Regions from separate parts of the Nitrogeniibacter aestuarii genome, predicted to be linked through region 1. Evidence: predicted binding sites of a transcription regulator. Region 1 holds the regulator's gene; each other region holds the start of a gene.
The links. Region 1 encodes sigma-54, which starts transcription at its own class of promoters, with help from an activator protein. Its sites were predicted from a motif close to TGGCACGCTTNCTGCTNA; they were not measured.

Region 1 (7,248 bases):
TTCGGAAACTTGTCACTTCAACGGCGATCGCACCAGCATCCGTCGCCAGACGGTGATTCACGCACTGAGCTCGATACTGTATAAAGCTACATGAGCAGTCACTGGGAATGCGCCCCCGGAAAAACGGACGCAACACACCAGCAAACTCTGTGCCATAATCATCATCAACCGAAATTGAGGACATTCCACATGGACGACAACAAGGCCAAAGCGCTCGCCGCCGCACTGTCGCAGATCGAAAAACAGTTTGGTAAAGGCTCGATCATGCGCATGGGCGACGACAACCTCGCTCGCGACATCGAAGCCGTCTCGACCGGCTCGCTGGGCCTCGACATCGCGCTGGGCCTGGGTGGCCTGCCCCGTGGACGCGTGGTCGAGATCTACGGCCCGGAATCGTCCGGTAAAACAACGCTGACGCTGCAAGTCATTGCCGAGATGCAGAAACTCGGTGGCACGGCCGCCTTCGTGGATGCCGAGCACGCGCTGGATGTCGGCTACGCCGAGAAGCTGGGTGTCAACATCGACGATCTGCTGGTCTCCCAGCCCGACACCGGCGAACAGGCGCTCGAGATTTCCGACATGCTGGTGCGCTCCGGCGGCATCGACATCGTCGTGATCGACTCGGTGGCAGCCCTGACGCCAAAAGCCGAAATCGAAGGCGAAATGGGCGACCAGCTGCCGGGCCTGCAGGCCCGCCTCATGAGTCAGGCCCTGCGCAAGCTCACCGCCAACATCAAGCGCACCAATACCCTGGTGATCTTCATCAACCAGATCCGCATGAAGATCGGCGTGATGTTCGGCAACCCGGAGACCACCACCGGCGGAAATGCACTGAAGTTCTACTCGTCCGTGCGTATCGACATCCGCCGTACCGGCACCATCAAGAAGGGCGACGAGGTGGTCGGTTCCGAAACCCGCTGCAAGGTCGTCAAGAACAAGGTGGCTCCTCCGTTCAAGCAGGCCAACTTCGACATCCTGTACGGTGAAGGTATCTCCCGCGAGGGCGAAATCATCGATCTGGGCGTTGAGGCCAAGATCGTGGACAAGGCCGGCGCCTGGTATTCGTACAACGGCACAAAGATCGGTCAGGGCAAGGACAACACGCGCGAGTACCTGAAGGCCAACCCGGCCATCGCGCGTGAAATCGAAAACAAGGTTCGCGCCACCTTCAACCTGTCGGCCATGGCCGCCATCGAGGCCGCTGCCGAACCGGTTGAATCGACCGAGGCCTGAGCCCGAGCCTATGGCAGACGCCCTGAAGGCCCGCGCCCTGAGACTGCTCTCGGGGCGCGAGCACAGCCGGGCCGAACTGGCGCGCAAACTGGGCAGCGAAGGCAACCGGGATGAGCTCGACGCACTGCTCGACCGCCTGGAGTCGCTGGATCTGCTCTCCGATGCGCGATTTGCTGAAAGTTATGTTCGCAGCCGCCAGACCCGGATGGGCAACCGGCGATTGCGTCTTGAATTGAAACAGAAGGGCGTGCCCGACCATTTGATCGACGCCGCTCTTGAAGAGGCCACCGACTCGGACGACGCCGTGCGCGCCCGTGAAGTGTGGGAAAAGAAATTTGGCCGGCAGCCGGTCGACGCCCGTGAATGGGCGAAGCAAGCCCGCTTTTTGCAGGGCCGGGGCTTTGCTGCCGACGTGATACACAAGATTCTGAAAGATCGCGACGATGAGCCTGCTTAGGGTCACCGGACTACAGAAGAAGTACAAGTCACGCACCGTGGTGCACGACGTCTCGTTCGAGGTCGGCAGCGGTGAAGTGGTGGGTTTGCTCGGCCCCAACGGCGCGGGCAAGACCACGTGTTTCTACATGATCGTGGGGCTTGTCGCCGCCGACGGCGGACAGATCACCCTCGACGAAGCCGACGTGACCCATCTGCCCATCCATGCGCGCGCGAAGCTTGGCCTGTCTTACCTGCCTCAGGAAATGAGCGTATTTCGCAAGCTCACGGTCGAGGAGAACATCCTTGCGGTGCTGGAGCTTCAGGGCCTGCCCAGGACAGCCCAGCATGAAAAGCTCGAAGAACTGCTCGAAGAACTCGGGATTGCCCACCTGCGCGACAGCACGGCCATCTCGCTTTCCGGGGGTGAGCGGCGCCGATGCGAGATCGCGCGGGCCCTGGCCACGTCGCCACGGCTGATCCTGCTCGACGAGCCGTTTGCCGGCGTTGACCCCATCGCGGTGCTCGATATCCAGAAGATCATTCGCTTCCTGAAGGACCGTGGCATCGGTGTGTTGATCACCGATCACAACGTGCGCGAAACCCTCGGCATCTGCGAGCGCGCATTCATCATCAACTCGGGTGAAGTGCTTGCCAGTGGCACACCATCCGATATCGTGCAAAATGACCAGGTACGTCAGGTCTATCTCGGCGAACATTTCAGACTCTGACAGCGCGATTCCCCATGAAACCCACACTTCAACTCAAACTCTCGCAGCACCTCACGCTGACGCCACAACTGCAGCAGTCCATCAAACTGCTCCAGCTGTCGACGATCGAGTTGAATCAGGAAATCGAGAAGGCACTGCTCGACAACCCGCTGCTTGAGCGTGAAGAGGGCCCCGGCCCCGAAAGCGGCAGTGAGGGCGATGGCGAAGGCGAGCGCAACGAAAGCGAGAGCACCGAGTCCCAGAGCAACGAAGTGCTCGACGCGATGTCCGACTGGGCCAGCTCCAGTTCGGGCAGCAGCAGCAACCGGGACGATGACGACGACAGCGACTTTCAGTCCTTCCACGCCGCCCAGGTATCGCTGCGGGAACACCTCGACCAACAGATTGCACTGACCCCGATGAGCGACCGCGACCGGTCGCTGGTCCGCCTGCTCATGGAAGCTCTCGACGACGATGGCTACCTGACGCAATCACTCGACGACATTCTGGAGATGTTCGATCCGGAGAACGAAGTCGAGATCGAAGACCTGCAGATTGCCCTGCACCACCTGCAGCACCTCGACCCCCCGGGCGTCGGCGCACGCAGCCCGTCCGAATGTCTGGCACTCCAGCTGCGCTCGCTGCCCGAGTCACCCACCCGTGATCTGGCCATGCGCATCGTTGTCGAGCACCTCGAATTGCTGGCCCAGCGCGACTTTGTCCGCCTCCGCCGTAACCTGCAATGCTCGGAAGACAGCCTGCGGGAGGCGCACCACCTCATCTGCAGCCTCAGCCCGCGTCCGTGCGCCGAGTTTGCCCTCAACGACACGCGTTACGTCATCCCGGACGTGGTCGTGCGCAAGGTCCGCGGCCGGTGGACGGCCGCGCTCAACCCCGAGGCCATGCCCAAGCTCAAGGTCAATGCCCTGTATGCGCAATTGCTCCAGCAGAATCGCGGCAACAACGGCGATCTGGGCGGCCAGCTGCAGGAGGCCAAATGGCTGATCAAGAACGTGCAGCAGCGCTTCGACACCATTTTGCGCGTCGCGCAGTCCATCGTTGACCAACAGCGCCAGTTCTTCGATTATGGAGAGGTGGCGATGCGCCCCTTGACGCTGCGCGAGATCGCAGAGGAACTGGAGTTGCACGAGTCGACGATTTCACGCGTCACCACGCAAAAGTACATGTCCACGCCCCGCGGCGTACTGGAGTTCAAGTATTTCTTTGGCAGCCATGTTGCGACCGATACCGGTGGCGCTGCCTCGTCGACCGCCATCCGCGCGTTAATTCGTCAACTTGTGGAGGCTGAAGACCGTAAAAAACCCTTATCCGATTCCAAAATCGCAGATTTACTTGGCCAGCAGGGCATGGTGGTGGCCCGACGCACGGTTGCCAAATACCGTGAGTCCCTCAACATCCCGCCGGTCAGCAAACGCAAGACGATCTGACTACAGGAGCGATCATGAACCTCAATATCACCGGACACCATGTGGAAGTCACGCCCGCCATCCGCGAGTATGTGGAATCCAAGCTGGATCGTGTGATCCGACACTTCGACAACGTCACCAGCGTGAATGTCATCCTGTCGGTCGAGAAGCTGGTCCAGAAAGCTGAAGTGACCCTGCATGTGCGTGGCAAGGATCTGTTCGCCGAAAGCGAAAACGAAGACATGTACGCTGCCATCGACGCCATGACCGACAAGCTCGATCGTCAGGTCCTCAAGTACAAGCAGAAGGTCCAGGGGCACAGCAACGAAGCGCTCAAGCACCAAAGCATCGAATCGTGATCGATTCCCTCGCCGCCTGACCGGGGACAAGGGTTTATAATGCGGGCCAATCCGCTCAATTAACCCGTCCCGCCCCGGCCGGGCGGTCTCGACCCCAAGGGGTCGCAAGAAGTCTCCATGAACCTCATTGCCTCCCTCCTTTCCTCCGATAACGTCCTCGTTGACCTCGAAGCCAGCAGCAAGAAGCGCGTCTTCGAACAGGCAGGCCTGATTTTCGAAAACAATCAGGACATTGGCCGCAGTACGGTCTTCGACAGCCTCTTCGCACGCGAACGGCTCGGCTCTACCGGACTGGGTCAGGGCGTCGCCATCCCGCATGGTCGAATCAAGGGCCTCAAAGAGGCGACCGGAGCGGTCATCCGTCTGAGCACACCGATTCCCTTCGACGCCCCTGACGGCAAACCCGTGGATCTTCTGTTCGTGCTGCTGGTGCCCGAACAGGCCACCGAGCAACACCTTCAGTTGCTGTCAGAGCTCGCGCAGCTGTTCAGCGACAGCGAATTCCGCGATCGCGTCCATCATGCGTCGGATGCGGCTGCCGTACACGCCCTGTTCACCACATGGGGTGCCCATGCGCCAGACCAGCGTCAGCCGCCTCTTTGAGCGAGTTGGCGAACGCCTTGAGCTGACGCACATCTGCGGCACGCTCGACCGGACGCTGTCGGTCTCCGAAGAACGCGTCTGGCCCGCCGATCTCGTCGGGCACCTGAATCTGATTCACCCCGAGCGACTCCAGATCGTCGGCATGGCCGAAATTGCCTGGGCACGTCGCCAGACCGCGAATCGCCTTGCCCGCTATGTCGAGGAAATTCTGTCGGCCCGCCCGCCAGCCATGATCGTGGCTGACGGCTGCGAGGTGCCAGCGACCTTCGAGCGCAAATGTGCGGCGGCTGACGTGGCCCTCTTCCGCTCACCGCAGCCGGCGGCCAGTGTCGTGGATCAACTGCGACTCTATCTGTCTCGCGAAATGGCAGAACGTACGGCCCTCCATGGCGTGTTCATGGACGTGCTCGGCCTTGGCGTCTTCATCACGGGCGACTCGGGCGCCGGCAAATCCGAACTGGCGCTGGAGCTCATCTCGCGCGGCCACGGACTGGTTGCCGATGACATGGTCGAGTTCTCACGGATCGCGCCAACCGTGCTCGAAGGGCGTTGCCCCGAACTGCTCAAGAACTACCTGGAGGTTCGCGGGATCGGCATTCTTAACATCCGCACCATCTTTGGCGAAACGGCATGTCGTCGGAAAATGCGGCTCAAACTCGTGATCTACCTGCAACGGCGCCAGCCGGGCGAAGGCGATCCAACCCGCCTGCCCATCGAGCAGGACACCATGGAAATTCTCGGTGTCGCAGTACCGAAAATGGTGATTCCCGTGGCGGCCGGGCGTAACATCGCCGTGCTGCTTGAGGCCGCCGTACGCACCACCATTCTTCAACTGCGCGGCATCGATACCACTCAGGAATTCATTGCCCGTCAGCGCGCCCTGCTGCTGTCGGACAATCCCGATTGAACAACTGGCACGGCCTTCGTCAAGCGCACAGCTCACGTAACAACAATGTCATATCTACATGGCATTTACGCTTCAATCATCTAAGCTCGGAATCTCTTCAAGTCGAAACCTCAGGAGATTTCCATGCGCAAGATCGCTCACCTGCTGGCCCTTGTGGTCGCCCTCGCCCCTACCTCCGCCGTCATGGCAAATCCGCAGCATGAACGCATGCGCAACTGCAACAAGACCGCCAAGGAACAAGCCCTGAAGGGTGATGAACGTCGTGCATTCATGAAAACCTGCCTGTCGGGCAAACACGAAAAACCGGCTTCAGAACCCGAAGCTGCCGTGAGCAACGAACCAAAAAAGGCTTCTTGAATGACTGAGGGCGCCCGCAGGCGCCCTCAGTCATTCATTAGTCCGTTCACGCATCAGATGATTTCGTAGAACACCAGATCTTTCTCGGTCTCATTGGCCGAAAAACCACAGCCAATCCGGCCCTGACCGGCCAGCATGACCTCGCCGCTGCGAATACACTGCTCGCCGCCGCCCTCGTTTGCCACGAAGGTGCCGTTGGTGCTTTGATCCACCAGGAAGAACCCGTCGCGCCGCCGCTCGATGCGGGCGTGCTGACGAGAGGTTCGCGGATCGATCACCACGATATCATTCCCCATCTCGCGCCCCATCAGCAGAATCGGCCGCAGCTCCTCGACCATGTGCGTGTCGTCCTGGTGTCGCACGCGCAGACGCTGGGATACGCGCGCTGCCGGGGGAATGGATGTCGCCATCCCGGCACGACCCGCCAGCGCATAGACCGGCCATTCGAAGCCTTCGACACTCAGGCCGTGTTCCTTGCCCTCACGGATGTACTGGCGCGTACCGGCCGTGAGCAACAGGACCGTCGCACCACTGATGAGCGCCTGCCCCGACTGCGCCATGCCGGCCAGACGCATGGCGACCGCCAATGCTTCACCCGCCGGGGGCGTTTCCTCTTCCATGGCACCGTAGTGCATGCCGATGCGGATCCCGAGGCGAACCCCGCGCACGGGCGGCAGACTGGCGACCCGTTCGACCATTTCGTTGGCCGAGATGATCGCGCCGTCACAGCGTTCGAATGCAACGCAGATTTCATCACTGGCCCGGCGTAGCAGCACACCGCCTTGGCCTTCGACCACCCGCTCGATGCGGTTCATGCTGCGCTCGACCGCGTGTCCGGCTTCGGTCTCGCTCAGCAGGGCAGCCAGACGCTCCCCACCGACGAGTTCGGCGTACATCACGCACACGTTACGTTGTTCTGTCATGAAAGATCACGCTTAACAGCGCCTTTCTCCGGCCTGAAACCCGTGCGCGCCGCCGAATGCGCGCACACGGTGCTGAAGGCTCGAAAGGCTGGGTGAACTTGATGCATCAGGACTCCCGGGTGACGTGCAACTGAATCGGCTGCGCCAGCGTTGGTGATGGCAGCTCGGGTGGGTCGAACACCGTATCGCCCTCGGCAACTTCGTCATTTCGGGTCAAGCCGACAAAATCGAAGAGGGACTTGTCCGCCAGATGCGACGGGATCACATGCTGCATCGCCGTGCTGATCGACTCGA
Region 2 (7,248 bases), 2.1 Mb from region 1:
CCGTCAGGATGCGCACCTGCCCGCCGGTATAACTTTTGGCACCCACACTGGCTTCGTGAAGTGCCATGCAAAGCAGACCGATCGTGACTTGCTCTCCGGTGGAGACAACAACGTCGAGCTCTCGTGGTGTCGGGTTGGCGGAGATCTCTTTGGTCAAACCGATAAGTCGGTTGGTTTCCCCGCTCATGGCGGAAACCACGACCACGACTTGATGCCCCTGCTCCCGGAAGCGGGCGATGCGGCTGGCCACGTTCTTGATACGCTCGGGCGTACCGACTGAGGTGCCACCATATTTCTGGACTATGAGTGCCATAGGTATTCCTGATGATCTTGTCCGACGAACGGCGTGTAAAACCGGCTATTGTACCGAAACCCGCACGGTTGATGGCGGTCTCAGAAAGTGGTGCGGGAAAACCCTCACCACATATTTATTGCAGGTAAGTGAACGATCGTGAAAAAATGCTTGTGTTATTTCAAATGACTTGCATATACTTTGATCACGGTATGACCAAAGTTATATACCTTCAAGAAAAGTCAGGACTTGAGCATACCCTCGTAAGATAAGCAATGCGGAGAGGAAATCAGCATGAAAAGCACCGATAAGAAGGTTGACGTTCGAGAGATTCGTCGCAAGCTGGGTCTGAATCAGTCCCAATTCTGGTCCCAGATCGGCGTAACCCAAAGTGGTGGTTCGCGTTACGAGAGTGGCCGCAACATCCCACGCCCCGTTCAGGCTCTGCTGCGTCTGGTTCATATCGAACAGGTCGACATCAGCAAGGTCAAGCGCGAGGACATTGAAGTATCCGAGTATCTGAAAAAGAACGATCCGGATATGTTCAAAGCACTAAAGAAGGAAGCACGCGCTTCACGCAAGACGAGCAAGTAATATCGCTCTCCGTGTTGAGCGCGCAATCAGGGGCTGACGCGAACCGTCAGCCCTTGTTCTTTGATGCGGTCGCCATATTCCTGCAGTTGCGCCTCAGACAGCGGCGTCACCCGCTCAGCCTCCGGTTGCATTGATTCCCGCGCGACACCATAGAGCAACACGCCGCTCAGGCGATCCACACCGGCCGCATCAAGACAGCGCAGATAGGCATCGATCTGAGCCTCCGTCGGCGGCACACCATCCCAGGCGAACAAACAGGTCTGAACCCACGTCGGACAGAGTTCGGCGCACCGGGCCAGCGAACGACTGACTTTGTCAGCGTCGAGCGATACGCCGTTGATGCGTTCGATGTCGTCAGCGCGCCCTGCATCGACCTTGAACCAAACCTCCCCGCCCGCTTTTGCCAATACCTTGAGCCCATGCTGGACTGCGGGCCTGTGAACCAGACTGCCATTGGTGATGAGACGTACAGGCAGATTGTGCAATCCAGCCTCATCGCGCAACCGGACAACACGCTCGACAATGCGATCGAAATGCGGCGCACTTGTCGGCTCCCCGTTACCCGAAAAGGCAATATCCTGAATGCGGCGCAAGCCTTCCGGTACGTGGCGCTCCAGATAGTCGCCTGTCGTCAAGGCGAGAAGGAAGGATTGCAATTCCTCTTCCAGCAGGACTTCATCAATCTCGGGAGCCGCCCCCCGCGTCAGATTCGGCACCTGGCAATACACGCAATGCCAGTTACATGCGTTGTTCGGATTCAGATTGATGCCGATCGACACGCCACCGGCCCGTCGCGAGAGTACGGGATAGACATAGGTCATCCCGGCGAAGTCCCGCCGATGATCCGTCACTTTCAATACCTTCATTGCTCCACTCTCTGTTGCGCCGGCCCGCTGTGAGTCGGGAACCGGATGATATAATCCGCCTCCCTTCAATCGAGACGCCCCGATGCGCATCACCCGTCGACTCGAATTCGATGCTGGACACCGGATTCCCGATCATGCCAGCCAATGCAAACATCTGCATGGCCATCGGTACGTGCTTGAAATATCCCTGACCGGCGACATCATCCAGAAGGCCGGCGACCCGGCCAACGGCATGGTGATGGATTTTGGCGAGATCAAGCACATTGCCAAGCGTGAGCTCGTCGACCACTGGGATCATGCATTCCTCGCGTACCGGCACGACACCCCCATCGTCAACTTTCTGGCAAGTCTGCCTGATCATAAGACCGTATTGCTCGACGCAGTTCCGACAGCAGAAAATCTGGCGCTCATCGCGTTCCGCATTCTCGACGCGCACTACACCGATTCTTTCGGCAACCATCTCCGGCTCGAACGGGTACGCCTGTTCGAGACGCCCAACTGCTGGGCAGACTTCACCCGGGACATGCTTTAAGGCACGCACCGTTTACACGCGCGTCCGCAGAGCCGCCCGCACCAAAATGGGGCAATTCTGCCCCTAATTTCTCCTGCAGCATGATCAAAAGATGCTTCCGCCACGATTCCGACCTGGCACGGAGCATGCGTAAGCCTTGTCGGGCGAAGCAATATCGCCCTCGGGAACTTCAAGACCCCGAATACAGCAATTCGAACAAGGCAGAGAAACCATGGGCGCATCTTTCTACAACGAAATGCACGCGGCCGACGGCAGCGTAAGACCGCATTACGACTGTTTTGCCAATTGGCTCAAGAGCACGCCGAGCGAGCGAATCGACCGCCGACGCGCAGAGGCCGACATGGCCTTCCACCGGGTGGGAATTACCTTCGCCGTCTATGGAGAAGATGAAGGCACCGAACGGTTGATTCCGTTCGACATCGTGCCGCGCATCATTCCATCGGCAGAATGGAAAGCCCTCGCGGCGGGATTGAAGCAGCGCGTGAAGGCACTCAACGCTTTCCTTCATGACATCTACCATGATCAGGCCATACTTGCGGAAGGACGCATTCCCGCAGATCAGGTACTCAAGAACGGTCAGTTCAGACCCGAAATGCTGGGTGTCGACGTCCCGGGCGGCATCTACGCCCACATCGCCGGTGTCGATGTGGTTCGCGCGGGCGAAGGTGAGTTCTATGTTCTGGAAGACAACCTGAGAGTCCCCTCCGGGGTGTCTTACATGATCGAAGACCGCAAGATGATGATGCGGCTCTTTCCGGAATTGTTCGCACGGCACAAGATTGCACCCGTACTGCATTATCCAGACCTGCTTTTCGACAGCCTCAATTCGGTGGCACCACTTGGCGTCGAAAACCCGACCGTGGCCGTCCTGACGCCGGGCGCACTGAACAGCGCCTACTTCGAACACACCTATCTGGCGCAACAGATGGGCGTTCAGTTGGTCGAGGGCCGAGACCTGTTCGTCCACGACGACACCGTCTGGATGCGCACCACCCAGGGACCGAAGCGCGTCGATGTCATCTATCGCCGAGTGGATGACGATTTCCTCGATCCACGGGCTTTCCGCAAGGACTCGATGCTTGGCGTCCCCGGACTGCTCGATGCCTACAAAGCCGGTCGCGTGACGCTCGCCAACGCGATTGGCACCGGCGTGGCCGACGACAAGTCGATCTACCCGTTCGTCCCCGACATGATCCGCTTCTATCTGGGTGAGGAGCCGCTGCTCAGCAATGTGCCGACCTATGTCTGCCGCGAACCCGATGACCTGGCCTACACGCTCGCTCACCTGCCCGAACTCGTGGTGAAAGAGGTTCATGGCGCCGGCGGTTACGGCATGCTCGTCGGCCCGGCATCCACCAAGGCCGAAATCGAAGCGTTCCGCAAACAGTTGCAGGCCCATCCCGAACGCTACATTGCCCAGCCCACGCTCTCGTTGTCCAACTGCCCCACCTTTGTTGAATCCGGTATTGCACCTCGGCATATTGATCTGCGGCCTTTCGTTCTCTCGGGCGAGGAGGTTCGCATGGTGCCGGGCGGCCTGACCCGAGTGGCCCTGCGCGAAGGCTCGCTGGTGGTCAATTCGTCCCAGGGCGGTGGTACCAAGGACACCTGGGTCCTCGAAGACTGAGCAACCATTCGACTACGCAGAAAGGATCAATATGCTGAGCCGCACAGCCGACCATCTGTACTGGATGGCCCGCTATATCGAACGCGCCGAATGTCTGGCACGCTTGCTCGACGTGACATGGCAAATGTCGCTTGTCCCCCAATCCACCGAAGTGGCCGACCAGAACTGGCGGGCCATCATTTCGCTCAATAGTCTGGAAGAGCCGTTTTTCGAGCGCTTCGACGAAGCCAACGCAAACAGCGTTCTGAGGTTCATGCTCACCGACATGAGCAACCCCGCGTCGGTCTACAACTGCCTTCGAATGTGCAGGGAAAACGCCCGCGCCGTGCGCGACACCATCACCGCAGACATGTGGGAGACCTTCAACACGTCCTGGCTCGAGCTTCAGACCCACCGATTCGATTCGGTGCTGTCAGACCCGGCCGAGTTTTTCGAATGGGTCAAACTGCGCTCGTCGCTGGTTCGTGGCGCCACGCTGGGCACCATGCTCCAGGACGAGGCCTACAACTTCATCCGTCTGGGTACGGTGCTCGAGCGCGCCGACAATACAGCCCGAATACTGGACGTCAAATACCACGGGATGCAACCCGGGCAGCGCGAAGGAACCACCGATTTCTACCAATGGGGCGCCCTGCTCCGGTCGGTGTCTGCCTTCGAGGTGTATCGCAAGACGTATCGCTCGGTCATCAGCCCTTCGAAGATCGCTGAATTACTGATTCTTCACCCGAGCATGCCCCGCTCACTCAACTTCTGCATGCGTGCCGTTGTCAAAAGTCTTGAACTGGTGGCAAATGAACAGTCAGGTGAGACACAGCGACGCGCCGGCAAGCTGTACAGTGAGGTCAGATATGGCCGCATCGACGACATTCTGAGCCGGGGCCTGCACGTTTTTCTGACCGACTTCATGTCGCGAATCGAAGATCTCGGTGACCGAATTCACTGCGACTTCCTTGAAACCTCTATCGCCGCATGAGGCTCTGATGCCGGGTTTTTCCGGATGTCGATCACGTTCGTCATCAACTCGGCGTTAGAATCCATGCTGTACCGCACCATATCCTTCCGGAGCTTATCGTGTCGATCCACGTCGCCCTCAATCACGTTACCGAGTACAGCTACGACCGACTGGTTGAACTCGGCCCTCAGGTTGTCCGCCTACGGCCCTGCCCCCATTCGCGCACGCCGATCCGCTCCTACAGTCTGAAAGTCACACCGGGCAACCACTTCATCAACTGGCAGCAGGATCCCCAGGCCAACTGGCTGGCGCGCCTGGCTTTCCCTGAGAAGACCGACAAGCTGCGCATCGAGGTGGATCTGGTCGCCGAAATGTCGGTGATCAACCCGTTCGATTTCTTCCTGGATGAATACGCAGACAAGATTCCCTTCGAGTACGAGGCATGGCAGCGTCACGAACTGACGCCCTACATGTACAAGCTGCCCCTGCTCGATGGCAGCGCGCCACTATTCGAGGCCTACCTCAAGGGCATTGATCTCACACCCAAGCGCAGCGTCGATTTCCTGGTCGAACTCAACCAGCGTCTGGAACAGCACATCGACTACACGATCCGCATGGAACCGGGCGTTCAGACGCCCGAAGAAACGCTGAAGAAGCGCAGCGGTTCGTGCCGCGACACGTCCTGGCTGCTGGTGCAACTGTGCCGCCATATCGGCCTTGCTGCCCGTTTTGTTTCAGGCTACCTGATCCAGCTCACAGCCGATGTAAAGGCACTTGATGGCCCCCAGGGGACTGACCACGACTTTACCGACCTGCATGCATGGTGCGAGGTGTACCTCCCGGGTGCCGGCTGGGTCGGGCTGGACCCCACCTCCGGCCTGTTTGCGGGCGAAGGCCACATTCCGCTGGCGTGCACGCCCGAGCCGGCCTCTGCCGCCCCGATCACCGGCGGCGTCAGCAAGAGTGAGGTCGAATTCGGCCACGCCATGTCGGTCACCCGTATCTTCGAAGCGCCGCGCGTCACCAAGCCATACTCCGATGAGCAATGGGCCGACATCGAGGCCCTGGGTCATCAGGTGGACGCCGACCTCAATGCCATGGACGTGCGCCTCACCATGGGGGGCGAGCCTACCTTCGTGGCGTCGGATGACCCCGACGGCGCCGAATGGAATACCGAAGCGATGGGTCCGACCAAGCGTCTGCGCGCAGCAGACCTTTACCATCGCCTCAAGGACAAGTACGCCCCCTTCGGTCTGGCTCACTTCGGCCAGGGCAAATGGTATCCGGGCGAGCAACTGCCACGCTGGGCACTGAACTGCTTCTGGCGACACGACGGCGAACCGATGTGGAAAAACCCGGCGCTACTCGCGGACGAAAAGAAAGACTACGGCGTGACCGAAGCCGATGCCGACAGGTTGCTGCAACGCATTGCGCAGTTCCTCGGCCTTGATCCGCAGTTTGTCTTCGCCGGCTACGAAGACGTCTTCTATTACATGTGGCGCGAGCGCCGCCTGCCCGGCAACGTCGATCCGTTCGACTCGCGGGTGGACGATCCGCTCGAACGCAAGCGCCTGATGAAGGTGTTCGATCAGGGTTTCAAGAACCCGACCGGCCATATCTTCCCGATCATGAAGAACGCCGCCGGCCAGTGGGAGACCGGCCCGTGGTTCCTGCGTGCCGAACGCTGCTACCTCATCCCGGGCGATTCGCCACTGGGCTACCGTCTCCCGCTCGACTCCCAGCCGTGGGTCACTGAAGGCGAATACCCCTGGATTCATCAACCCGACCCCATGGACAGCCCGAAGCCGCTGGCATCTCACGCTCAGATCCGGGCCCAGTTGCGCGACGATTTCGGCGCCGAGTATTACGCGCCGGCCGGCATGCCCGACAGCGCGGGCTCCGGCATGTCCGGTATGCATGGCCAGGAGGCCAACGCACTCAAACGTGGCGAGGCCGAAGGCATGGGCAGCGCGCAGCACCTCTCGGCCGCCCGTCCGGCGCCGGGCCAGTCGGCTCACTGGATTACCCGCTACGCCATCTGCGCCGAGTCACGCAAGGGCGTGATGTATGTCTTCATGCCGCCGACGGGCAGCCTGGATGATTATCTGGAACTGGTCGCTGCGGTGGAAGCTGCGGCAGAAGATCTGGACATTCCGGTCATCCTCGAGGGCTACGCACCACCGAGCGACCCGCGCATCAACCACTTCAGCGTCACACCGGATCCGGGCGTGATCGAGGTCAACATCCACCCCTCCTCCCGCTGGGACGAGCTCGTCGACAAGACCACCCACCTGTATGAGTCGGCCCACATGTGCCGCCTGACGAGCGAAAAATTCATGCTTGACGGGCGTCACTCCGGCACCGGCGGCGGTAACCATTTCGTGC
Region 3 (7,248 bases), 1.5 Mb from region 1:
CACGAATGCACGTGACTTACCGCGTCGAGGCTGCCGCCGAGGCCATCGACGAGCGCGCTCTCGGGCTGGCCATTGAACAAAGTGTCGAGTGCCCGTTGGGCGCGGTGCGCGATCCCCGCGTGCGCAACGAGGTGGTCGGACAGGTGCTGGATATTTCACCTGCCGGGGCGGGATGCTTCGACGTGCAGGTGGGCCTCGCCCTCGAGACCGTGGGGCGTGATGCCGGTCAGCTGCTCAACATGATCTTCGGCAACTCTTCCCTGCAGCCTGACGTCCGGGTGCAGGACATCGCCTTTCCGGACGGCCTTCCCGCGCTGCCGGGCCCGCAGTTCGGCGTGGCTGGTGTGCGTCGCAAACTGGGCGTCGCGTCCGGGCCGCTGGCATGCAGCGCCCTCAAGCCTCAGGGTTTGCCGGTCGAGGCGCTGGCCGACCTGGCCTATCTTCAGGCGCTTGCCGGTGTGGATATCATCAAGGATGACCATGGGATAGCCGATCCGGTCCTGGCCCCGTTCACCAGGCGCGTTCCCGCAATTCAGGCGGCGGTGGCACGGGCCAATCGGGAAACCGGCGGGCAAAGCGTGTATGCGCCCAATCTCAGTGGGGGTGGTCGACAGCTCCAGCAACAGATCGCGGTGTGCCGCGATCATGGGGTGGAGGCCGTGTTGATGTGTCCGCTCCTGCTCGGGCCGTCCTCCATGGCCGAGATCGTGGCTGATCAGCCCGACATGATCGTGCTTGGCCACCCGGCGCTGGCTGGGGTGGCACGAATTCACCCGGCGGTGATGTACGGGACGCTGTTTCGCCTGTTCGGTGCCGACATGGTGATTTTCCCCAACTTCGGCGGCCGGTTTGCAGACGGCGCCGATGTGTGCCGGCAGATCGCAGCTGCGGCCCGCGCGCCGCTTGAGGGCCTGCCTGCGGCCATGCCGGTGCCCGCTGGCGGACTGACGGCAGATCGGGTGCCTGAGCTGGTGGCGTTCTATGGTCCTGACGTGGCCTTGCTGATCGGCGGTAGCCTGCTCGCGGCTGACGATCCATTGGCGGCCATGACGTCCTTTGTCGAATCGATACGCAAGGAGCGATGACATGACTGACTCCAACATTCGTCGCGCCCGCGAGGGCTTCCTGTGGGAAGGCGTGGAGGTGCTGGCTTACAAGGACAAGGGCAGCGCGCCCTTCAGGGACGTGACGCGCCAATTGCTCTTCAGGACGGATGATCTGGGGTGCGAGCTTCGCTACTTCGAGGTGTCGGCGGACGGGCACTCCACGCTGGAGCGCCACGAGCACGCCCACGCGGTGATGATTCTGCGGGGTCGCGGTGTGTGTCTGGTGGGGACGGAGCTGCGTTCGGTCGGTGCGCACGATCTGGTGAGCATCCCGGCCTGGACCTGGCACCAGTTCCGCGCCAGCGCCGGCGAGCCGCTCGGTTTCCTGTGCATGGTCAACGTGGCACGGGATCGCCCCCAGCTGCCCGGAGAGGCGGACCTTGCTCAGTTGCGTGCCGACCCGAAGGTCGCGGCCTTCATCCGCACCTGATGCAACGAAAACGGCGCCCGAGGGCGCCGTTTTCAATTGGGAGTACTGCCTGCCCTGGTCAGGAGACCGCCAGCATACGGTCCAGCGCAACCTTGGCCAGTTCCGCTTCATGCGGCGGCACTTCGATCTGATTGACCACGTTGCCTTCGACCAGGTTCTCGAGTGTCCAGGCCAGATGCTGTGGATCGATGCGCTGCATGGTCGAGCACATGCATACGGTGGGCGCCATGAACTCGACGACAACGCCGCGGCTCTTTTCCTCTTCGGCGAGGCGATTGACCAGGTTCAGTTCGGTGCCCACCAGCCAACGCGCATTGTCCGGGCCGGCCTTGATGGTGTTGATGATGTACTCGGTCGAACCCACGTAGTCGGAGGCCTTGCAGACGTCCAGATTGCTCTCCGGATGCGAGATGACCAGACCATCCGGGTGCTGCATGCGCCAGCGGCGGATGTGGCTTTCCTGGAACATCTGGTGCACCGAACAGTGACCTTTCCACAGCAGGACCTTGGCACTCTTGATCTGCTCCGGGGTCAGGCCGCCATACTCCAGATCCGGGTCCCAGACGTGCATGTCTTCAAGCGGAATGCCTTTCTTGAAGCCCGTCCAGCGACCCAGGTGCTGATCGGGGAAAAACAGCACTTTCTCGCGCTGCTTGAACGCCCAGTCGAGAATGGTGGGCGCGTTGGTGGAGGTGCACACGATGCCGCCATGCTCGCCACAGAAGGCCTTCAGGTCGGCCGCCGAGTTGATGTAGGTGACAGGGGTGATCTGCTCGTCCGGTGTGCCCAGCACTTCGGTCAGTTCGCGCCAGCAGCGCTCCACCTTGGCCAGGTTGGCCATGTCGGCCATGGAACAGCCGGCGGCCAGGTCCGGCAGGATGGCGATCTGATTGTCCTTGGAGAGGATGTCAGCCACTTCGGCCATGAAGTGCACGCCACAGAACACGATGTACTCGGCATCGGTCTGGGAGGCGAGCTTGGCCAGCTTGAGCGAGTCACCGGTCAGATCGGCATGCTGATAGACATCGGCACGCTGGTAGTGGTGACACAGCAGCACGGCCCGGTCGCCCAGCTTGGCGCGGGCGGCGCGAATGCGCTCCTGTGCCTGGGCGTCCTGCAGTACGTTGAACTTGTCGAAACTGATGGTGGCCACTTCCATGGGGCGTTCTTCCTCAAACAGGGGCGGTGGTCAGACCGCCGACGGGGCGGCCAGTTCCGGCCCGCCCTCGGGTGTCACAAAATCTGAATCAGCCCTGATGCCAGGGCAGTCCGGCCTTTCGCCAGCCACCGATGCGGTTGCGGTGGCCGTTGGCGTCCTTGTCGCCCTCGAAGCCCTCCAGCACGTTATAGCTCTCGGTGTAGCCGTTTTCGGCAGCGACACGAGCCGCATTGTTGGAGCGGGCGCCGCTGCGGCAGATGAACATCACCAGCGCTTCCGGATCGACCTGATGCTTGAGTTCGGCCAGAAAGCTGGCATTGGGCTGGTTGCCCGGATAGCTCATCCACTCGATTTCCACCGAATCGGGAATGCGGCCGACCCAGTCCCATTCCGCCCGCGTGCGGACGTCCACGAGACGGGCGCCGGGGGCCAGTTGCCACACCTGATGCGCTTCGGCGGGGGTGAGGGCGCCTGCATACGGCAGATTCAGGTCTTCGGCGCGTTTTTTTGCCAAAGACAGAATGTCGGTCAATGTTCCCATGGGGGTGATCCGGCTAGAATGGCGGACTTGGAATTATACCGAATACCCAATCCTTCATGACCGGTGATGCTCAGCCCGTGCAAGCGGAAATCTCGGACGCGGAACGCTCACGTCGCATTCAGCGGGTCACCCTGGTCGCCATGGGCACCAATTTCACGCTCAGTGTGCTGCAGATCATCGTCGGCATCTGGGCGAACGCATTCAGTCTGGTGGTGGATGCCACCCATACGTTCTCCGATCTGCTGACGGACGGGCTTGTCCTGATGGCTTCGCGCAAGGGGGCTGATCCGGCCGATGCGAACCATCCCTACGGACACGAGCGCTACGAAACGGTCGTTTCCCTGTTTCTGGGGCTGGTGCTTGTGGCCGTGGGCTGCGGCTTCCTGTGGTCGGCCGGGGATCGCATTCAGTCGGCCCAGGCGCTGCCGCCTCTGCACGTGGCCGCTCTGTGGATGGCTGGCGGTACGCTGGTGGCCAAAGAGCTGCTCTTCCGTTTCACACTCGCCGCAGGCCGGCGCTTCAAGTCACGCATGCTCGAGGCCAACGCCTGGCATGCGCGGACCGATGCCGCGTCGTCGCTGGTGGTGGCGCTGGGCATTGCCGGCGGGCTCGCGGGGTATCGTTTCGTCGAGCCACTGGCTGCCGCGCTGGTGGGCTTCATGATCATCCGCATGGGGCTGATGCTGGCGTGGCAGGCCATTCGCGAACTGGTGGATACTGCGCCCTCGCGCGAACTGGTCGGCCGTATTCGCGCAACGATCGACGAAACCCCGGGCGTCATCAATGGGCATGAACTGCGTACCCGGCGTATGGCCCATCGCATACTGTGCGACGCGCATATCCAGGTGGATCCGCGCATTACCGTTTCCGAAGGGCATTACCTGTCCGAACGGGTTCGACGCCGGATTCTGGCCAATCATCCTGAAGTGCAGGACGTGCTGGTCCATGTCGACGCCGAGGATGATCTCGATCATCTGGCCTTGCCGATGGCCCGGATGCCCGATCGCGACACGCTGATCAAAACAGCGAGCGACATTCTCTCGAGCGCACTGCCTGCACCGGATCGCGTTCTGGTGCATTATCTCGGCGGTCGGGCCGAGCTCGAGTGTTATTACCCGTTTGAGGTTCTTGCGCAATTGGACGATCATGATCGACTTCGCGCAGGTATCGACGCGGGCATTGCCGCCCGACCCGAGATTCGTGCGATCCGGGTTTACGGTAGAGCTGCCCCATAATGGGGCGCACAATTCTGGGGCGCACAAATTTGGTGCGATTGAAGTGAACGATTTCGCGGTGTCACCGCCTTGAGGGGGCTCCGCACACTGATTTTGGCAGTGGCACGGTCCCTGCTTGGTCAGAACCCGCAAATTGCCGCATGCGGCAAGTTTTTAAACAAAGCTCATCACGAGGAGTGGCCATGAGTGCTAAAGATGTCATGAAGATGATTGAGGAAAATGAAGTTCGCTTCATTGACCTCCGTTTTACCGATACCCGCGGCAAGGAGCAGCACGTCGGTCTGCCCGTGTCCGCCTTTGAAGAAGAGCACTTCGAGCACGGCCACCCGTTCGACGGTTCTTCCATCGCTGGCTGGAAGGGCATTCAGGCTTCCGACATGATCCTGATGCCGGATCCGGATTCTGCGTATCTGGACCCGTTCTTCGACGAATCCACCCTGGTGCTGTCCTGCGACGTGATCGAGCCGTCCGACGGCAAGGGCTACGACCGCGATCCGCGCTCCATCGCCAAGCGCGCCGAAGCCTACCTGAAGAGCACCGGCATTGGTGACACCGCCTTCTTCGGCCCGGAACCCGAATTCTTCATCTTCGACGCGGTCGAGTGGAGCGTCGATATGTCCGGCGTGTACTCCAAGATCATCTCCGAAGAGGCCGCATGGTCGACGGCCGAGAAGTTCGAAGGCGGTAACGTGGGTCACCGTCCGCGTGTCAAGGGCGGCTACTTCCCCGTCCCGCCGGTTGACAGCCTGAACGACATCCGTGCTGCCATGGTGCTGGCACTCGAAGCCTGCGGCGTGCCGTGCGAAGTGCACCACCACGAAGTGGCCACCGCCGGTCAGTGCGAAATCGGTACCAAGTTCAGCACCCTGACCGAGCGTGCCGACTGGACCCAGACCCTGAAGTACATCGTTCAGAACGTGGCTCACCAGTACGGCAAGACCGCCACCTTCATGCCCAAGCCGATCGTGGGCGACAACGGTTCCGGCATGCACGTTCACCAGTCCATCTGGAAAGACGGCCAGAACCTGTTTGCGGGTAACGAGTACGCCGGCCTGTCCGAAATGGCCCTGTACTACATCGGCGGTATCATCAAGCACGCACGTGCCCTGAACGCCATCACCAACCCGGCCACCAACTCCTACAAGCGTCTGGTGCCGCATTACGAAGCCCCGGTCAAGCTGGCTTACTCTGCCCGCAACCGTTCCGCTTCCATCCGCATCCCGTTCACGGCCAACCCGAAGGGCCGCCGTCTGGAAACCCGCTTCCCGGATCCGATGGCCAACCCGTACCTGTGCTTCTCCGCACTGCTGATGGCTGGTCTGGACGGTATCCAGAACAAGATCCACCCGGGCGACGCTGCAGACAAGAACCTCTACGATCTGCCGCCGGAAGAAGATGCAAAGATCCCGACCGTGTGCGAGAGCCTGGAACAGGCCCTGAAGGCACTGGATGAAGATCGCAGCTTCCTGACCCAGGGTGGTGTGTTCTCCAACGACTTCATCGATGCCTACATCGAGCTGAAGATGGAAGAAGTCAATCGCGTGCGCATGACGACGCACCCGGTCGAATTCGACCTGTACTACAGCCTGTAATCCGAATCCCGGGTTCAAGCGTTGAAAAGGACGGGCAATGCCCGTCCTTTTTTCATGTCCGCGCTCAACGGATCGGCGCACAATGTCATCTCGATTGGTAAACTGCGGGCACACTTTTCGGAAATGCCAATGAAATTTCCCATTGCTCTAGCTGTCCTGAGTCTGGCCAGCGGACTCGCTGCCGCCGACGTGTACAAGTGCGTCGAGACGGACCCGAACACGGGCGAGCAAAAGGTGACCTACACCAACGACCGGCGCACGCGCGGGTGCGAACGTCTCAGTACCGACCTGCCGGTCTCGTCCGTGCCGGGGCGCAGTGATGCTCGGGCGACGACGCCCAGCAGTGCGCCCAAGGTCAGCAACGACGTGCAGCAGCAGCGCGACGACACACGACGGCAGATTCTCGAGGCTGAATTGCGCGACGAGGAGGGGGCCCTCGAGGCCGCTCGCAAGGTGCTGGCCGAACAGGAGGCGGTGCGCTACGGCAATGAGCGCAACTACCAGAACAAGCTGGATCGGCTCAAGCCTTTTCAGGACAAGGTCGAGCAGCACGAGCGCAATGTTGAGGCGCTCAAGAAAGAGATGTCCAACCTCTGATTCAGCCGGGCTGGTTGCTGGCTTGTATCTTGCTCAGTCACACTGCCTATGGAATCCAGACACAACACCAAATTCAAACCGGCGCCACGCGTTTCCCGCTTCGCGGGCCTGGAACTGCTATCGACCGCCGTGCTGCTGGTGGACGCCGACCTGGTCATTCGCTACGTCAATGCCGGCGCGGAGAACCTCTTCGGCATCAGCGCGAAGCGCTTCACCAATCGCCCGCTGGTCGAGCTGATCGGTGAGGCCTCACCCCTGCACCCCGCGCTCAACAACGCGCTCGACAACAACTGGAGCTACACCGGCAAGGACCTGCGCATGCAGGTGCCGGGCAAGAAAGAGTTCATCCAGCTCGACTGCACGGTCAGCCCGGTCGAGGCGGAAGGGGTCAATCTGTTGCTCGAGTTTCGTCCCATCGAGGCGCAACTGCGCGTGACTCGCGAGGAGGTACTGTTGCAGCAGCAACAGGCCAATCGCGAACTGATCCGCAACCTGGCTCACGAGATCAAGAACCCGTTGGGGGGCATCCGCGGATCCGCCCAGTTGCTCGAGGGCGAACTCGACGACCCCCAGCTCAAGGAATACACC
Region 4 (7,248 bases), 1.7 Mb from region 1:
CACGGTCGAATCGGTCAGGTCACGCTGCATGCGCGAAATCGGCAGCTTCTCACTGAAATGACGCAGCAACGAATTGGCGATGCCCAGATTGCCTTCAGCGTTTTCGAAATCAATCGGGTTGACCTTGTGCGGCATCGTCGAGGAACCCACCTCGCCTTCCTTGAGCTTCTGCTTGAAGAAACCCAGGGAAATGTAGCTCCAGATATCACGACAGGCATCGATGAGCATGGTGTTGCAACGAGCCATGGCATCGAACAGTTCCGCCATGGAGTCGTGTGGCTCGATCTGGATGGTGTACGGATTGAACACCAGCCCCAGCGACTCTTCGACAAACTTCTTGTTGAACGCCGCCCAGTCCACGTCCGGATACGCAGACAGGTGCGCGTTGTAGTTGCCCACCGCACCATTGAACTTGGCCGTCATCTCCACCGCGGCAATCGCCTTGCGGGCACGCTGGAGTCTATAGGCGATGTTCGCCATCTCCTTGCCCATGGTCGTCGGGCTCGCCGGCTGACCGTGCGTGCGCGACAACATCGGCGCATCCGCCAGATCGTGAGCCAGTTCAACGAAACGCGCGATCACGCGATCAAGCGTCGGCAGCATCACGTCCTTGCGCGCATCGTTGAGCATGAGCGCATGTGCGGTGTTGTTGATGTCTTCCGAAGTGCACGCAAAGTGCACAAATTCAGAGACCTTCATCACCTCGGGATTATTCGCGAAGTGCTGCTTGATCCAGTACTCGACCGCCTTGACGTCGTGGTTCGTGGTCGCTTCGATGGCCTTGACGGCTTCGGCGTCTGCGGGGAGAAAACTCTCAGCCACGCCGGTGAGCGCGGCTTTCGATGAGTTTGAGAAAGGTGCAACCTCGGGAATGGCATCAGAAGCGGCGAGAGCCAACAGCCAGAGCACCTCGACTTTGACTCGGTTTCGAATCAGTCCGTACTCGGAAAAATGGCTCTGGAGGCTTTCGACTTTGGCACGGTAACGCCCATCAAGAGGCGAAATGGAAATATTAGAATGTGACGGCATAAGACTTTTCAACGTTGGCTTAATGCCCAATTCTACCGCGAACAGCCGCTACCCTTCTCACGAATGCAAAGCCCCAGCGCGACCGCTGGGGCTTTAAACCTTCAGGGCACTATGCCCACGTTACTGGTGATTGCAGTTACCAGTGTCCATGGAACATGTGACGGTGCCAGTCCCTGGAGCCGTCGGAGTCGCCGTAAAGTTGTCGCCTTGCGCAACTGCAGCCAAAGTCGCTGCATCATTGGGGACACCTGCATATGCGGAGCAGGCACCGTTTGCCGGAATGCCTGGAAGAAGGTTAACGTCATTTTGGTTCGCGATTGCAGCAACGACACCGTTAGCGATTGCTTTTGCTTCACCCAAGCACGCGTTATTGGCAGAACGCTGGGTATAGGAGCGGTACTGCGGCAGTGCGATTGCAGCCAGGATACCGATGATGGCGACCACGATCATCAGTTCGATCAGGGTAAAACCGGCTTGCGAACGCTTCATTGTCTTTTTCATGAGATTTCTCCAGAAAGAATTTGTTTGGCCACGGACTGCGTCCGCTCGTCGTTTCTAAGGCAGAGTGCGTGCCAGTTTTACAGAGAAAACTTAAACCATTGAATTTATATAAAAAAGAAAAGGCGCCTCATTTTCAGTAGCCCTCTTTACGCGAGTTAAGCCCTTCAAACTGACGATTTGCGTCACCCCACCTGACGCGTCGCGTCACCGTACGCAGACTTTCCGCACCTGCGCCATGTCGGTAATACCCGCCAACACCTTTTCAATCCCGTCCTGCCGGAGCGTCCGCATCCCCTCCTCCAGCGCGACGGCAAGCAGCTTCGCGACACGCGCACGTTCCTGAATCTGGCGCTTGGCGTCATCCGAGCCCAGCATCAGTTCATGCAGGCCGACACGCCCTTTGTAGCCGTGAGTGCATTCAGAGCAGCCCTTGGGTCGATACAAGGTCAGCTTTCCGGACTTGTCCCCGAAGCCCACACGCCATTCCTTCTCCACCGTATCGCGCGCAGCGACCGCATCGTCCTTGAACGGTTGGGTCATTTGCAGATCGAGACAGTACTCGTCCAGCAGCGCATTCAATTCGGCCTCATCCGGGTGGTAGGCCTCCTTGCACTTCGAGCACAGCCGCTTTGCCAGACGCTGCGCCAGGATGCCCAGCAGTGCATCCGCAAAGTTGAATGGGTCCATGCCCATGTCGAGCAGGCGCACGATGGATTCGGGTGCGCTGTTGGTGTGAAGCGTCGAAAACACAAGGTGGCCGGTCAGCGAGGCTTCGATACCGACTGAGACGGTTTCGTGATCACGCATCTCCCCCACCATGATCACATCCGGGTCGGCGCGCAGGAAGGCGCGCATCATGGTGGCGAAGTCGAGGCCTGCCTTGCGATTGACCTGAACCTGGCGCAAGCCCTTCTGGGTGATCTCAACCGGATCTTCGGCCGTCCAGATCTTGGTCTCGGGCGTGTTGATGTAACCCAGAATCGAATGCAACGTCGTCGTCTTGCCGGACCCGGTGGGGCCACAGACGAAGAAGATGCCGTAGGGCTTTTCGATGGCGGATTTCAGCCGCCGGAGGTTCCGCTCGGAGAGGCCCAGCTTGTCCAGCTTGATGGGCTCGCTGTTGCCCAGCAGGCGCATGACGACGTCTTCCATGCCGCCAGCAGTCGGCACGGTCGCCACGCGCAACTCGATATCGAGTGGGGCATAGCGGCGGAATTTGATCTTGCCGTCCTGCGGCTTGCGTCGCTCGGATATATCCAGATCGCACATGATCTTGATCCGTGTCACCAGCGGATTGCGATAGCTGGCCGGCACCTCGATATAGGGCACGAGCGTTCCGTCCTTGCGGAAACGGATTTGCGTCTTCTCCTTGCCCGGGCGCGGTTCGATGTGAACATCGGACGCCCCCTGCTTGTATGCATCGACGATGATCTTGTTCACCAGCTTGACGAGCTCGTTGTCTGCGGCGGCGGACAGCTCATCCGCCATCGACGTTTCGTGTTCGTCTTCGCCGAGGTCGGACAGCAAGTCATCGACCGAGGTCAGGTCGAGGCTCGCCTCGAAGAATTGATCCACTGTCTTCGAGAATTCTTGCGCTGTGGTCGCGCGAATGACGATCTTCTTGTTCGGGAAGACGTTGTGAGCGACTCTCGACGCCCGGATCTGCTCCGGGTCGGTGGCCATGATGACCACGCCTTCTTCGGTTTCTTCGAGCGGAATCCAGTGACTCTGCTCGACAAATTCCCGTTTGATATTGCGCAACAGGTCAACCGGCTTGATGCGGTCCTGATTGAACTGCTCATAGGAGACATTGAAGAATGTCGCAACGGCATGACCCACTTCCGCCAAGGACAGCCCCATGGCCGTCACCAGCACCTCTTCGGTCGAGATGCCCTGATCGCGCGCTGCCCGGGTGGCCTCGTCGAGCTCCTCTGGCGTGATCTTGGCTTCGAGCACCAGCAAATCGTACCTGGACCGCGGTGCGCTTGCCGTTTTCGTTCGATGCGAGAAGGCCACACCCAGTGTCTGCGCAAGCCCCATCAGCCCTTCTTCGGCGATCGGCGAAAAAGGCTGGTTGTCGCGCGTGTTGATGAGTTGGAGCACCCCTTCAAGTTCATCCTTTTCTGGCGACACGATCGGCGCCACCAGCATCTGGCGGCTGTGGAAGCCGGTGACATCATCCACTTCCTTGCGGAATTCCAGCTCCGGGCTGATCGCCTTCAGTGCGGCTTGGTCATAGACATCAGGCAGGTTGAGCATTTCGCGTGTGAGCGCCACAAACCCGGCAATACTGTTTTCGGAAATGGGTAGCCGGATGCTGTTGACCTTGTTCAGGCCCATCTTCACTTTGGAGACGATCGCACCACCGGTCTCATCAACGGTATAGATGGTCAGGCGCTCTGCCTCGAAGAGATCGCACAAGTCGTTCGACAACTCGAAGATGATTTCATCGATGTTGTGCGTGGCGTGAATTCGTGTCGTGACCGACTGCAATCCCTTGAAGAATGCCAGCCGCCCGGCGACCCCCTTGTTGGACTGAGCGCTACCTTTTGCAAGGTTCATGAATGGGCTTCCCACTGTTTCTGATGGCGAATCCGGCCTCGGCGAGATCGGGAGTCATCATTCTACGTCCCGGAGCGGCCGACGAACGAACGAAGCAGATTGCCTCAGACAGCATTCTGAGGTCAGAAGGCAAGCATCAAAGCAGGAATAAGCCCGTCAAAACTCGAGCACTTGCCCGTTTTGCAGCCGCTTGGGCTGAAGCCGCCCACCATACGCTGCGATTTCAGCCATGGTCCGCTCCCCCTGGCCGGGCTTGAGATGGCTGATGAACACCTCGGGCGACACGGTCAGTGCATCTAGGAATTGGGCAAGCAAGGTGGGACACAGATGCCGGGATGCCAGCGCGAGTGCGTGCTGGGCGTCGGAGAAGGCGGTTTCAATCGCGAGATAACGCAGTGCCGGAAGCGCATTGATGGCATCGATGAGTTCGCGTGTGTACGTTGTATCACCCGAAAACACCAGCTGCCCCCGACCACTGTCGAGCGCATAGGCCACAGCCGGTACCGTGTGATACGCGGGCAGCGCCTTGATCTTGCGACCATCCAGCGAGACTTCTTCGCCTTTGCGCAAAACCTGAAAGCGCATGAACGGTCGATGACGATCCGGGATCGCGCTGAAATCAGGCCAGACCAGCCAATTGAAAATGTGGGAGCGCAATATGCGCAGCGTCTCGTCGGTGGCATACACTGTCACCGGCGCTCCCCGCGCATCACCGACAGTGTCGATCAGCAATGGCAGGAATGCGATGTGATCCAGATGGGCGTGCGTGATGAAAATGTGATTGATGCGCAAGAGCGCATCGAAGTCGAGCTCGCCGACCCCCGTACCGCAATCGATCAGGATATCGTCGTCAACGAGGAAAGCTGTGGTGCGCGCATCACGCCCCCCGATGCCCCCGCTGCAGCCAAGCACCCTGAATTTCATTTGCATCGCCAGGATAGTAAAACCAGCTGGGAGACTAGCATCGCCACCGAGGCGTGAATTGCGAAAAAAGTCACACCGAGCTCAGGCGGCAGACAATCGGGCATTAATCCCGGAGAAAGAACTCCATCTTGACCCCGGCGATCTCGATGATGTCATGGTCAGCAAGGTGTCGCGCCTGCGCGTCGAGCGTCTGGCCATTGACGACAGGGAAGGTCGATCCTTCCACATGCGTGATGAAGTAACCATGAGGACGACGGGTAATGACGGCCACCTGCGTTCCCGGTTTGCCCAGCGTGGTCAGGGATTTCTTCAGTTCCAGCTCGCGGCCGGCGTTCTGGCCGGACAGCACCTGGATGATCCCAAGTTGCCCTTCGACCGGTTTTGACTGAACACCCCCGGTGGAAGTCACCGACGAAGAGCGGCTGAAAATCTGTGTTGCGTCCGTTACCGACTCGGAGAGTCGGTCGGCTGCTGCGACCACGGTGTCGGTTTGGGCCGACTCCCCATCGACCGTGACGGCCACTTCAGGGTCTGCCGTCACCGGCTTGAGCGACGCGGTGTCGATGAAATCTGACGGCGAGGTCCCCGGCTGGTTGGCATCCACTATGAACTTGATGCGGTACTTACCCAGTTCGACAACATCGTTGTTCTGCAACGCACACTTCTTGACCGGCTGGCCGTTCACATAGGTGCCGTTGGTGCTGTTCTGATCTTCCAGAAAGGCGTCGTCGAGAATGGCCGTGATTACAGCGTGTTCGCCACTGATCGCGAGATTGTCGATCTGGATGTCATTATGGGGTTTGCGCCCGATCGTCGTCCGCTCCTTCGACAGAGGGATCTCCTTGAGCACCAAGCCATCCATACTGAGAATCAGTTTCGGCATCTCGTGTTTCTTCCTGTTCCTTGCGCCTATTTAGCTCTCGCCGACGCTGGCAATCCGATTTTGATCAAAACAACCGTTATGTTGTCACGCCCGCCCCGGTCATTGGCAAGCTGCACGAGATGATCGGCAGCGAGGGGTAGATTGGCGGACAGGGTTTCGCACACAAGTGCAATGTCTTCATCATAAAGCATGTCGGTCAGCCCATCGGAGCACATCAGATAAATGTCTCCGGGGCGAGCCTCATGCAGTGCCACATCGGGTACCACCGAGGGTTCGACACCCAGCGCACGGGTCAGCAAGCTTCTGCCAGGAGAGGTGCGCGCCGCGTCGGCGCTCATCATGCCTCCATCAACCTGCTCCTGCAACAGGGAATGATCCCGAGTCATCTGAACAAGATGGTCTGGCCGATAGCGATAGAGGCGCGAGTCCCCGACGTGCGCCACGGCAATCATGTCTTCGAAGCATCGAACGGTCACCAGCGTCGAACCCATGCCATAAAGCTCTCGGTCGCTATGGGAGACACGAAAGATTCGATCGTTTGCTTCAATCGTGGCGTTCCTCAGGCCGGCGAGGGCTTCGGAGGCCGACCCGATCATGGCATTGCCAAGGCTTTCTCGGACACACTCAACCGCCATCGCCGAGGCCACATCGCCACCGCGATACCCGCCCATGCCGTCAGCCAGCACAGCCCAGCCCTGGTCCACATCGAAGTGGCAAGCGTCTTCATTACGCTCGCGGAGTCGCCCCACGTCTGTTCGGGACGCCATTTCGAAAGCGCCCAGCGTTTCAGGCCCTCCCACTGGACGCCTTTCCATTCGCGACTCCCTTCACCACACGCTGCGTTCTGCTCATGCGCTCTAGCTGTTCCCTTAGGCGATTTCTGCCTAGCCCAGAAGTTTTGACGGCCGTGCTGCAGAATTCTTTTGTTTTGCTCGCGAGGTCCATTGTGCCATTCGCGATTCCTCTTCAGGAACATACAACGAAACCAGCCTGCCGACGCATAAAAAAACGCCCGCAAAAGCGGGCGTTTTCTTTGCTTGCGCGGCTGAAATCAGAGCATTGCCTTGAGCAGCTTACCCATTTCAGACGGGTTGCGCGTTACCTTGAAGCCACACTCTTCCATGATGGCGAGCTTGGCGTCAGCGGTGTCTTCACCACCGGAGATCAACGCACCAGCATGGCCCATGCGCTTGCCTGCGGGCGCGGTCACGCCAGCGATGAAGCCCACGACCGGCTTGGTCATGTTGTCCTTGCACCAGCGCGCAGCTTCAGCTTCGTCCGGACCACCGATCTCGCCGATCATGATGACGGCGTCGGTATCCGGGTCTTCGTTGAACATGCGCATCACG

Region 2: J0W34_RS11825 (circularly permuted type 2 ATP-grasp protein) is a predicted target of sigma-54. The motif match lies at 2,399-2,416, and genes of this name have one in related genera.
Region 3: glnA (type I glutamate--ammonia ligase) is a predicted target of sigma-54. The motif match lies at 4,572-4,589, and genes of this name have one in related genera.
Region 4: J0W34_RS22300 (pilin) is a predicted target of sigma-54. The motif match lies at 1,587-1,604, and genes of this name have one in related genera.

The regions. Positions count from the first base shown of each region.
Region 1 covers NZ_CP071321.1:495,595-502,842, reverse strand. Annotated here, with positions in the region: gene J0W34_RS02350 (CinA family protein) at 1-94, shown strand, start outside; gene recA (recombinase RecA) at 190-1,233, shown strand; gene recX (recombination regulator RecX) at 1,244-1,690, shown strand; gene lptB (LPS export ABC transporter ATP-binding protein) at 1,677-2,399, shown strand; gene J0W34_RS02330 (RNA polymerase factor sigma-54) at 2,414-3,826, shown strand; gene hpf (ribosome hibernation-promoting factor, HPF/YfiA family) at 3,841-4,164, shown strand; gene ptsN (PTS IIA-like nitrogen regulatory protein PtsN) at 4,282-4,767, shown strand; gene hprK (HPr(Ser) kinase/phosphatase) at 4,736-5,674, shown strand; gene J0W34_RS02310 (PsiF family protein) at 5,798-6,031, shown strand; gene J0W34_RS02305 (FHA domain-containing protein) at 6,085-6,954, opposite strand; gene ttcA (tRNA 2-thiocytidine(32) synthetase TtcA) at 7,061-7,248, opposite strand, start outside.
Region 2 covers NZ_CP071321.1:2,564,111-2,571,358, forward strand. Annotated here, with positions in the region: gene J0W34_RS11805 (aspartate kinase) at 1-313, opposite strand, end outside; gene J0W34_RS11810 (helix-turn-helix domain-containing protein) at 587-886, shown strand; gene J0W34_RS11815 (radical SAM protein) at 913-1,752, opposite strand; gene queD (6-carboxytetrahydropterin synthase QueD) at 1,835-2,284, shown strand; gene J0W34_RS11825 (circularly permuted type 2 ATP-grasp protein) at 2,496-3,911, shown strand; gene J0W34_RS11830 (alpha-E domain-containing protein) at 3,943-4,884, shown strand; gene J0W34_RS11835 (transglutaminase family protein) at 4,983-7,248, shown strand, end outside.
Region 3 covers NZ_CP071321.1:3,685,665-3,692,912, reverse strand. Annotated here, with positions in the region: gene J0W34_RS17160 (RuBisCO large subunit C-terminal-like domain-containing protein) at 1-1,085, shown strand, start outside; gene J0W34_RS17155 (cupin domain-containing protein) at 1,087-1,536, shown strand; gene nadA (quinolinate synthase NadA) at 1,595-2,695, opposite strand; gene J0W34_RS17145 (rhodanese-like domain-containing protein) at 2,784-3,236, opposite strand; gene J0W34_RS17140 (cation diffusion facilitator family transporter) at 3,293-4,471, shown strand; gene glnA (type I glutamate--ammonia ligase) at 4,654-6,063, shown strand; gene J0W34_RS17130 (DUF4124 domain-containing protein) at 6,193-6,660, shown strand; gene glnL (nitrogen regulation protein NR(II)) at 6,709-7,248, shown strand, end outside.
Region 4 covers NZ_CP071321.1:3,496,178-3,503,425, forward strand. Annotated here, with positions in the region: gene purB (adenylosuccinate lyase) at 1-1,029, opposite strand, end outside; gene J0W34_RS22300 (pilin) at 1,150-1,530, opposite strand; gene J0W34_RS16295 (GspE/PulE family protein) at 1,735-4,092, opposite strand; gene J0W34_RS16300 (3',5'-cyclic-nucleotide phosphodiesterase) at 4,249-5,016, opposite strand; gene J0W34_RS16305 (FHA domain-containing protein) at 5,120-5,899, opposite strand; gene J0W34_RS16310 (Stp1/IreP family PP2C-type Ser/Thr phosphatase) at 5,926-6,648, opposite strand; gene sucD (succinate--CoA ligase subunit alpha) at 6,951-7,248, opposite strand, start outside.